DNA from 3 places in the Pseudoalteromonas sp. ABV4_021 genome. Region 1 is predicted to be linked to each of the others. Evidence: predicted binding sites of a transcription regulator. Region 1 holds the regulator's gene; each other region holds the start of a gene.

Region 1 (3,282 bases):
TAATTGATACAGCGGGAATGAGCCAACGAGATATACGTTTGACTGAGCAACTCAACACCTTAATGCGCAATAGCCGAGTAGATATTCGCAGTTACCTTGTGTTAAGTTCAACAGCACAGCTTGAAGTACAGCAAGAGGCGATAAAACAGTTCAAACAGGTACAGTTAAGTGGTTGTATCTTCACAAAACTTGATGAATGTCTAAGTTTAGGTGAAATTATCAGTGTAGCCATTCAAAATCGTCTGCCAATAGGCTATCTTACCAATGGGCAGCGTGTACCAGAGGACATTCGTGTGGCAAATGCGGAAAAATTGGTCAGCAAAGCTCAGCAGTTGTATGCAAAACGAACAAACGCGCAAGCAAGACGTGCATCAAGCATGGCGCATCAAGCAGTAGGAATGTATGATTAACCCAGAATTAGATCAAGCTAGTGGCCTGCGGAAAATGACAAACAATAACAAGGCTGTAAAAGTAATTGCGGTAACTGGAGGTAAAGGGGGAGTTGGTAAAACTAATGTCTCTCTAAACATGGCAATCGCCATGGCCCAGCAAGGCCAAAAAGTACTGGTCCTCGATGCCGATTTGGGTTTAGCAAACTGTGACGTAATGCTGGGTTTGCGCGTAGAACGTAATCTTTCTCACGTGCTTTCAGGTGAATGTGACCTTGAAGATATTTTAGTTGAAGGGCCGTACGGTATGAAAATCGTACCTGCGACATCTGGCTCTCAAAACATGGTGGAATTAACGCCTTCAGAACACGCTGGCCTTATTCGCGCTTTTGGCGAATTAGACTCACACTACGATGTATTAGTTGTTGACACCGCGGCCGGTATTTCAGATATGGTGCTTAGTTTTTCGCGCGCTTCACAAGATGTGCTTGTTGTTGTGTGTGATGAACCAACGTCAATAACCGATGCTTATGCACTGATTAAAGTGTTAAGTCGTGAGCACGGTGTATATAAATTTAAAATAGTTGCGAACATGGTACGCAGCTTAAAAGAAGGCCAAGAGCTTTTCGCAAAGTTATCAAAAGTAACTGACCGCTTTTTAGATGTATCGCTTGAGCTAGTCGCAACAGTTCCATTTGATGAAAATATTCGAAAAGCGATTCGTAAACAAAAAACCATTGTCGACGTATTTCCAAAATCGCCTGCAGCAATTGCGTTCAAAGCACTTGCGACTAAAGCGGCGAGCTGGCCAATTCCAAATCAGCCGTCAGGACACCTAGAGTTTTTCATTGAGAAACTGGTTAGTAATTAGGAACGCCTATGAAAAGAACCGCTGCCTATGCTAATCAAAATCAATTATCGCAACTTGTCGAACAGCATACGCCGTTGGTTAAACGCATTGCCTACCATATTTTAGCGCGTCTGCCGGCGAGCGTTATCGTCGAAGACCTCATTCAGGCGGGCATGATAGGACTAATTGAGGCTGCTAAGAACTTTGATGGCAGTAAAGGTGCGAGCTTTGAAACCTATGCGGGTATTCGTATTCGCGGTGCAATAATCGATGAAACGCGTAAAGGAGACTGGGTACCTCGCTCAGTACATAAAAACGCCCGTGAAGTCGCCGCGGTCATAAATCAGTTAGAATCATCACTCGGACGTGAACCAAAAGACAGTGAAGTAGCTGAAAAACTTGATATTACGTTAGATGAGTACCATCATATTCTAAGGGATATAAGCAATGGTAAAATTATCGGCATTGAAGATCTCGGTGTTGATGAAGATGTCATCGACGCAGGGCTCGGCAATAAAGAGCAAAATCCATTAGTTGATATTCAACAGGATAAATTTAATAAAGCGTTAGTAGAGGCAATACAAACTTTGCCAGAAAGAGAAGCGTTAGTGCTGTCACTTTACTACAATGATGAAATGAATTTAAAAGAAATTGGGCTGATTCTTGAAGTGAGTGAATCGAGAGTGAGCCAAATACATAGTCAGGCCATGGTGCGCCTTAAAGCAAAAGTCCATGACTGGATATAGAATAAAAGTAGTAAGTAAACAATTAGGTGCATACCTCACTGGAGGATATTTTGGATAAAAACATGAAAATTCTTGTAGTTGACGACTTTTCAACGATGAGAAGAATCATTAAAAACCTGTTAAGAGATCTTGGTTTCACAAACGTGCAAGAAGCAGACGACGGTAGCACTGCGCTACCAATGCTGCAAAACCAAGAGTTTGACTTTGTAGTTACGGATTGGAATATGCCAGGTATGCAAGGTATAGATTTGCTACGCGCGATTCGCGCGGATGACAGTCTAAAACACATACCGGTACTAATGGTAACTGCGGAAGCCAAAAAAGAGCAGATCATTGCTGCAGCGCAAGCAGGTGTAAACGGTTATATCGTTAAACCATTTACAGCAGCAACGCTTAAAACAAAGCTTGATAAAGTTTTTGAGCGTTTAGGCTAACGGGAAGGAGAGGTTTATGTCAGCAAGTGCTGCGCCTCAAATTACCTTAGAACAAGCTAAGCAGCTAGTTGCGTTTCTTGAAAACGATGAGCAACAACAAGCGCAAGAGCTGCTAAAGCAAGTTACGGCAATTGAGCAAGATGAATTATTTGGTGAGGTAGGCAAACTAACTCGTCAACTGCATGATTCATTGAAAAATTTTCAACTTGATACCACTTTATCGGCGTTAACAACTGAGTCTATTCCTGACGCAAAAGAACGTCTCAATTATGTTATGGAAATGACAGAGCAAGCTGCGAATACAACGATGGACGCCGTTGAAGCATCGCTGCCTATTGCCGATAACTTGCAAACAGGTCTCAACAATATTAAGCCCAAATGGGACAAATTAATGTCGCGAGATCTTAAAGTTGGTGAGTTTAAAGTGTTATGTCATGAGCTAAACGGCTTTATGGATGAAGCAAAAACAAATTCTGATAAATTAAATGCATTAATGACAGAAGTGCTCATGGCCCAGGGTTATCAGGACCTCACAGGTCAAGTTATTAGACGTGTAATCGAGCTTGTCCGCGAAGTCGAAGATAGCCTGATTCATATGTTAACCGTGTTTGGCACACCTGTAGAACATGATGAATCGCCTGAAACGACAATACAACAAGAACAACAAATGGTTGCTGATGGTGAATTAGACCAAGTAGCTGAAGGTCCAATTATAAATGCTGAATCACGTGAAGATGTGGTTTCAGGTCAAGATGAAGTAGACGATCTGCTGTCTAGTTTGGGCTTCTAATCGGAGAAAAATGCATGAGCTTTGATGTCGATGAAGATATTTTACAAGACTTTTTAGTCGAAGCCGGTGAAAT
Region 2 (3,282 bases), 330 kb from region 1:
TTATTAAGCGCGGCTTCGCCGGAATCGTAAAATGAGACATTATTGGCACCCAGTTGTATCAACATACCTTTAAGCAGTTGTTGGAACGATTTCTGGTCATCAATAATTAAAATGGACTTATCTTTGAGTGGATTTTCGCTGTTTTGACTCATTTATATACAGATTAGCGCTAGATTCTTATAACTATAGCAAGTTAACCACAATAGAAAATAATGTCGATCAAATATCAGTTAAAACGTAGTAAAAATCGTAAAACACTCGCTATAAAAATTAAAGCAAAAGAAGTATTTGTTTATGCTCCTATGCATTTAAAACAAGACTTTATTGAACAATGGTTAATGCAAAAACAAGGTTGGATTAATAAGCACTTAGAAAAGCAGATTAAACGTGTTGATGCAGCGTCGGTATTAACGCAAAAAACACTTTCTATTTTAGGTGAAGAGATCAATTTAATATTTGTAGAAGGGCAGGTAAAAAGTAACGTTGAATTAGTTGACGGGGTACTGTCTATTAATACATCGCGACGTGTAAAAAATGTAAGTGATAAGCAGCTGGCATTAATCGCTGATTTTGCAAAAAATAAACTTACTAATTATTGCAGCGCCAAGGCGCAGCGATTGGCTAAACAAATCAACGAGTCATTTCACAGTGTAAGTGTTAAACATGTGCGCAGTCGTTGGGGCGCATGTGATTCGAAACGCCGATTACAATTTAATTTACAGCTAGTATGTGCACCATTATGGGTAATTGAATATGTTGTTGCACATGAGGTAGCGCATTTAAAAGTAATGGATCATAGCCGTAGGTTTTGGCAAGCGGTTGAGAGCATCTATCCAGATTATCGAAAAGCTGAAAACTGGCTTAAAGAAAACGGATATAAATTGGATATTTTTAAACTTGAGTAGAGTTAGATGAACTTCAGAAAGAAAGTGGTGGAGGGGGACGGATTCGAACCATCGAAGGCAATGCCGTCAGATTTACAGTCTGATCCCTTTGGCCGCTCGGGAACCCCTCCACTGAAGTAGGCGCAATATTAGTGAAGCTTTATCTTACTGTAAAGCACTTTTTATAAAAAAGTGGCCAACCGCTCAAAATGCAATCACAACAGCTAAATTTCATACAAAACTGTTCAGAATAACGGCTAGAATCAAATTCGTTATTCATCCTTGGCGCTCGTGTACGAGCTAACTTGCTTAAATAAAGAAGAGTAATAAGTGTCTGGTTGGGGCGTTCGATTATTTCTTAACGCAACCTAGCGCTAATTTACGCGCTGTGAATATACGCATTTTCGATAAGGGTTAGAATAGAGAATTTTGGGTGTTTAAATTCAAATTATGCATATGCAATTAATCGCTTAATGTGAATATCAATAAGTTAAATAAGTTGACTTAGCACCAGATAACATTTCGCTTTTTGGAATTTGGAATTTGGAATTTGGAATTTGGAATTTGGAATTTGGAATTTGGAATTTGGAATTTGGAATTTGGAATTTGGAATTTGGAATTTGGAATAAAAGATAAGTGGTGGAGGGGGACGGATTCGAACCATCGAAGGCAATGCCGTCAGATTTACAGTCTGATCCCTTTGGCCGCTCGGGAACCCCTCCACGAGAACGAGGCGAATATTAACAAACTAAAAAATTAAGTAAAGGTTAAAGCTAAAGTTTTTTTGAATTTTGTCGATAACAGCTTTGTTATTAATCAGATTGACTATTAAAGATGCAAATCGAACAAATCATCACACATGAAGCGCAACTTGGAGAGCAACTTTCTCACAGTGTTAAAGAGCAGCGCCATTCTGATTTTGCACTTTTACTTTCTTTATTAAGTAATGACGCGACGGAGTTTTCACAATTTCAGCTAATAAAAAGCGAAAAGTCACCGAGTGCTGATCCGCTTCTTTCATACGCAAAGGTCGCAGCAGGCCCGAAAAAGCCATTAGCAAGTGAACCGTTTAACGGCTTGCTTGGTGAATACAATCGTACATTGTTAGAAAACCAAGGGTTAATCGCGATTCAATTTAATGAATGTTTAAAGCCTGAACCTTTCACTTGTAAGAATGATAAAAACTACATTCCGCCCTTAGTTGTTGATAATTGCCCGCCTGCGGTACAAAAGAAGTTACACAGCGCTAAGCAAATTGGACTTAGGAATAACGAAATGGATGTCGACAATTTTTATCAAAGTATTGAAAAGAGCCAAGAGTACAGCTTTGCTTCTGTCGCTTAGTAAAGCTTGCCGTAACGGCTCATAGGGCTGTTTTATTAAACACTAACTGAATCAGTATTTTGTAATTTTAATCTTTGTTCAAATAGTGCTAGTTAATAGCTGCCTTGCTATTAAATATATATTTGACGGGTTTATGCCTTTTTTCAAAATGCGTTGCGCGAGTGGTCGTTGGTCAGGTAGTGGCTTAGCTTGTGCGCTAAATACTTTGGTTTTTGTTCGTAGTTTAACTTTGAAGAAAAGCCAAGAGGAAAAGTTAAGCGGAAAAAACTGCATAAAAACTTATCGCGAAACTCAATTATTATCATCCATGTGCATTATCTGAATGTATCTAAAAGAATGGGTATTTTGGTATTGGTGGATGGGGGTTGAGAAATAGGGGACGCTATCTAATTGGGCTACCCTATTAAAACTTTCAGTCAACGTCTTAATTTTGGTGATAGGCTACGACAATGTTGCTTAGACTGAGACTATGTACATTAAAAAATGATTACGACCTACTTAGCTACCATGACACTTTTTAAACTTTTTACCACTACCACACGGACAGGTATCGTTTCTGCCTAGCTTAGTTTCGTTATGAGGAGTAAGGGTGCCGTCTAAATAGCGCCACTGATCTTCTTCAATAATAAAGTTTGATACTTCTTCAAGCTGGCAGTAGTAGCCGTCGCAAATATACTCTGCTTTAAAATGCACTTTGGCTGAATCGCCTTGCTCATTAAAACTATTCACCGTAAGCTTTATAAAATCAGCAAGTTCGGCAAATAACTTTATTTCTCTAACACTGTTTTCGGCACGTTTAGCAAGTGCATAGGTGTTATGAATATATTCACTGTTATTTACACAGTATGCAGAATAGCGAGAGCGCATTAGCTGCTCTGCATTATCTGCTTTTTTTTCACCATTGATGATGGGTGCACAACATTGCTCAAATGCTTGTGCTGTTCCACAGTAACACATAAATAGATTTCGTTTTTCAAAACCAGTATTTTAACAGAGAGTAGGGTTTGCCGTCACACCTTTGCTAGCTGCAAAGTGGTAGAAATATCCATTAAAC
Region 3 (3,282 bases), 160 kb from region 1:
CGAACTCAACCAATGCATTAAGTACATCGTTCCAACGTTTATCATCAGGTCTTCGTGTTAATAGTGCAGCAGACGATGCGGCAGGTTTGCAAATAGGTACTCGTTTACAATCGCAAGTAAATGGTGCAAACCAAGGTGCACGTAACGCAAATGATGGTATTTCACTGTCGCAGACTGCAGAAGGTGCATTAGAAGAAACAACAAACATGCTACAGCGTATGCGTGTTTTATCAATTCAATCGGCAAATGGTTCAAATACAGATTCTGATCGTGAGGCACTGCAAAAAGAGTTTTCTGAATTACAATCTGAGATTGATCGCGTTGCAACTGATACAACATTTGGTGGTGTAAATATCTTAAATGGTACTTATGACACAGACTATCAAGTCGGTCCAGATGCCAATCAAACGATTCAAGTGAAAATTACCACTAATATGAATACAACAGGGCTTGCACTTTCTGATGATTCAATCAGTACTGCAGCTGGAGCTCAAACTGCAATCGCAGCGCTTGATGATGCGCTATCGACAGTTAATGCAGTGCGTGCAGATCTGGGTGCTAAACAAAACCGCTTTAGTTCAACTATTCGTAACTTAAAAAGTGTTGCTGAAAACGTTTCAGCGTCAAAATCTCGTATTATGGATACGGACTTTGCAGCAGAAAGTGCAGCATTGGCGCGTAATCAGGTTCTACAACAAGCATCAAGCTCAATGTTAGCGCAAGCTAACCAACAACCTCAAATCGCGTTGTCACTACTTCAGGGATAACCGTTCTAAAGCCCTTGATTTATCAGGGGCTATAAATTTTATTAAATTTTTTCTAAAGTCATCCCCCTTATTGTCGATATCTTAATCAAACGAGTTGTTTGGCGGTCAATACCGCAGATAGAAGAGGGCGAGAATCATGGCTTTATATGTAAATTCAAACATCACATCATTGAACGCACAGCGTCAATTATCGAATTCAACAAATGCGTTAAGCACGTCTTTTCAGCGTTTATCATCAGGTTTACGTGTTAACAGTGCAGCAGACGATGCGGCCGGTTTACAAATTGGCACACGTTTACAATCGCAAGTAAATGGTGCAAACCAAGGCGCACGTAACGCGAATGATGGTATTTCACTTGCGCAAACAGCAGAAGGCGCACTAGAAGAAACGTCAAACATGTTGCAACGTATGCGTGTTTTATCGATTCAATCGGCGAATGGTTCAAACACAGATTCAGACCGTGATGCACTACAAAAAGAGTTTGCTGAATTATCGGCAGAGATAGACCGTGTAGCAAGTGATACAACGTTTGGTGGTGTAAATATCTTAGATGGTACATATGATACAGACTATCAAGTAGGACCAGATGCGAACCAAACAATTCAGGTTAAAATCACGACTAATATGAACTCAACGGGTCTTGCACTTTCAGATGACTCAATTAGTACAGCAGCAGGTGCGCAAACAGCGATTACAGCACTAGATGATGCTTTATCAATCGTAAATGGTGTACGAGCTGACTTAGGTGCGAAGCAAAACCGTTTTAGTTCGACTATTCGTAACTTAAACAATGTTTCAGAAAACGTATCGGCGTCGAAATCACGCATAATGGATACAGACTTTGCGGCGGAGAGTGCAGGCCTTGCACGTAATCAGGTGCTACAACAGGCATCAAGCTCAATGTTAGCTCAGGCAAATCAACAACCACAAATCGCATTGTCGCTAATTGGTTAACACTCTTTCCTAGTTAATCAAGTTAGTACTCCCTCTCTCATAAAAAAGCGGCCTAATGGCCGCTTTTTACTTTTTGTTAAAAAGTTTAAAAAAAAGCTCAAGGGTTTTAGACGGGCGCCGATAACGAAGATGGGACAGAAAACTATCTGTAGCTTACTCTCTCTCTTGCTACTGATAGTTCCTATGTTAATTATTATTGGAGGCTCTCATGGCTTTAAGTGTTAACTCAAATATAATGTCTTTGAATTCTCAAAGACAACTCTCTCGTTCGAGTGAGGCATTATCAACATCATTCCAGCGTTTATCGTCTGGTTTACGTGTAAACAGTGCAGCAGATGATGCGGCAGGTTTACAAATTGGTACACGTTTAAACTCGCAAGTACAGGGTTTGAACCAAGGTGCACGTAATGCGAACGATGGTATTTCACTATCGCAAACAGCAGAAGGTGCGTTAGAAGAAACCTCAAATATGTTGCAACGTATGCGTGTATTGGCAATTCAATCAGCGAATGGTTCAAATACTGATTCGGATCGTGATGCACTGCAAAAAGAATTCACAGAGCTATCTGCTGAGATTGATCGTGTTGCAAGTGATACGAGCTTTGGTGGTGTAAATATTTTAGATGGTACGTACGACACAGACTTCCAAGTTGGTGCGGATGCAAACCAGACTATTACGTTAAAAGTAACGACAAATATGAACTCAACAGGACTTGCGCTTTCTGATGACTCTATCAGTACTGCTGCAGGCGCACAAACAGCTATAGGTGCACTAGATGATGCGTTGTCAACAGTGAACGGTGTACGTGCTGATCTTGGTGCGAAGCAAAACCGTTTTAGTTCGACTATTCGTAACTTAAACAACGTAGCAGAAAATGTAGCAGCATCTAAGTCACGTATCATGGATACAGACTTTGCAGCAGAAAGTGCGGCATTGGCGCGTAACCAAGTATTACAACAGGCTTCAAGCTCAATGTTAGCGCAGGCTAACCAGCAGCCGCAAATTGCGTTGTCATTGCTGTAATAAATAGTAATCGTAATGCTTTTTATAGATCACACTGAGTGGTGTGATCTATAAATATTTGACTGAATAATATCCCTCCCATATACCGTATTCATAGAGCCCAAACTAAACAATTACACCTCTAAACTAGAATAATCAGAACGAATCATGCTTCAAAATTAAAAGCATTTTGTGATTAATTTATTAAAGTAACTCTTTGTTTATTTGTTGGTTATTTTTCTTCTAGTGGCTTACTTGTAAAAATTGATTAAAGAATCTTTTTGACGTGTCGATATCTTAATCAAACGAGTTGTTTGGCGGTAAATACCGCAGATAGAAGAGGGCGAGAATCATGGCTTTATATGTAAATTCAAACATCACATCATTGAACGCACAGCGTCAATTATCAAATTCGACAAATGCGTTAAGCACGTCTTTTCAGCGTTTATCATCAGGTTTACGTGTTAACAGTGCAGCGGACGATGCAGCAGGTCTTCAAATTGGCACACGTTTACAATCGCAAGTAAATGGTGCAAATCAAGGCGCACGTAACGCGA

Evidence for each region. Region 1 encodes FliA, which starts transcription of late flagellar genes. Its sites were predicted from a motif close to CTAAAGNTNNNNNNNNNNNNGCCGATA; they were not measured.
Region 2: ACXAFE_RS06175 (VC2046/SO_2500 family protein) is a predicted target of FliA. The motif match lies at 1,658-1,684, and genes of this name have one in related genera.
Region 3: ACXAFE_RS03800 (flagellin N-terminal helical domain-containing protein) is a predicted target of FliA. The motif match lies at 1,819-1,845, and genes of this name have one in related genera.

Annotation. Positions count from the first base shown of each region.
Region 1 covers NZ_JBSWVB010000001.1:971,266-974,547, forward strand. The annotation lists gene flhF (flagellar biosynthesis protein FlhF) at 1-410, shown strand, start outside; gene ACXAFE_RS04590 (MinD/ParA family ATP-binding protein) at 403-1,260, shown strand; gene ACXAFE_RS04595 (RNA polymerase sigma factor FliA) at 1,269-1,985, shown strand; gene cheY (chemotaxis response regulator CheY) at 2,036-2,419, shown strand; gene ACXAFE_RS04605 (protein phosphatase CheZ) at 2,436-3,209, shown strand; gene ACXAFE_RS04610 (chemotaxis protein CheA) at 3,224-3,282, shown strand, end outside.
Region 2 covers NZ_JBSWVB010000001.1:1,301,282-1,304,563, forward strand. The annotation lists gene ACXAFE_RS06155 (response regulator) at 1-152, opposite strand, end outside; gene ACXAFE_RS06160 (M48 family metallopeptidase) at 213-905, shown strand; tRNA gene ACXAFE_RS06165 (tRNA-Tyr) at 931-1,015, opposite strand; tRNA gene ACXAFE_RS06170 (tRNA-Tyr) at 1,522-1,606, opposite strand; gene ACXAFE_RS06175 (VC2046/SO_2500 family protein) at 1,719-2,228, shown strand; gene ACXAFE_RS06180 (YchJ family protein) at 2,727-3,185, opposite strand; gene ACXAFE_RS06185 (SulA-like leucine-rich domain-containing protein) at 3,216-3,282, opposite strand, start outside.
Region 3 covers NZ_JBSWVB010000001.1:809,335-812,616, forward strand. The annotation lists gene ACXAFE_RS03790 (flagellin N-terminal helical domain-containing protein) at 1-767, shown strand, start outside; gene ACXAFE_RS03795 (flagellin N-terminal helical domain-containing protein) at 904-1,722, shown strand; gene ACXAFE_RS03800 (flagellin N-terminal helical domain-containing protein) at 1,931-2,746, shown strand; gene ACXAFE_RS03805 (flagellin N-terminal helical domain-containing protein) at 3,078-3,282, shown strand, end outside.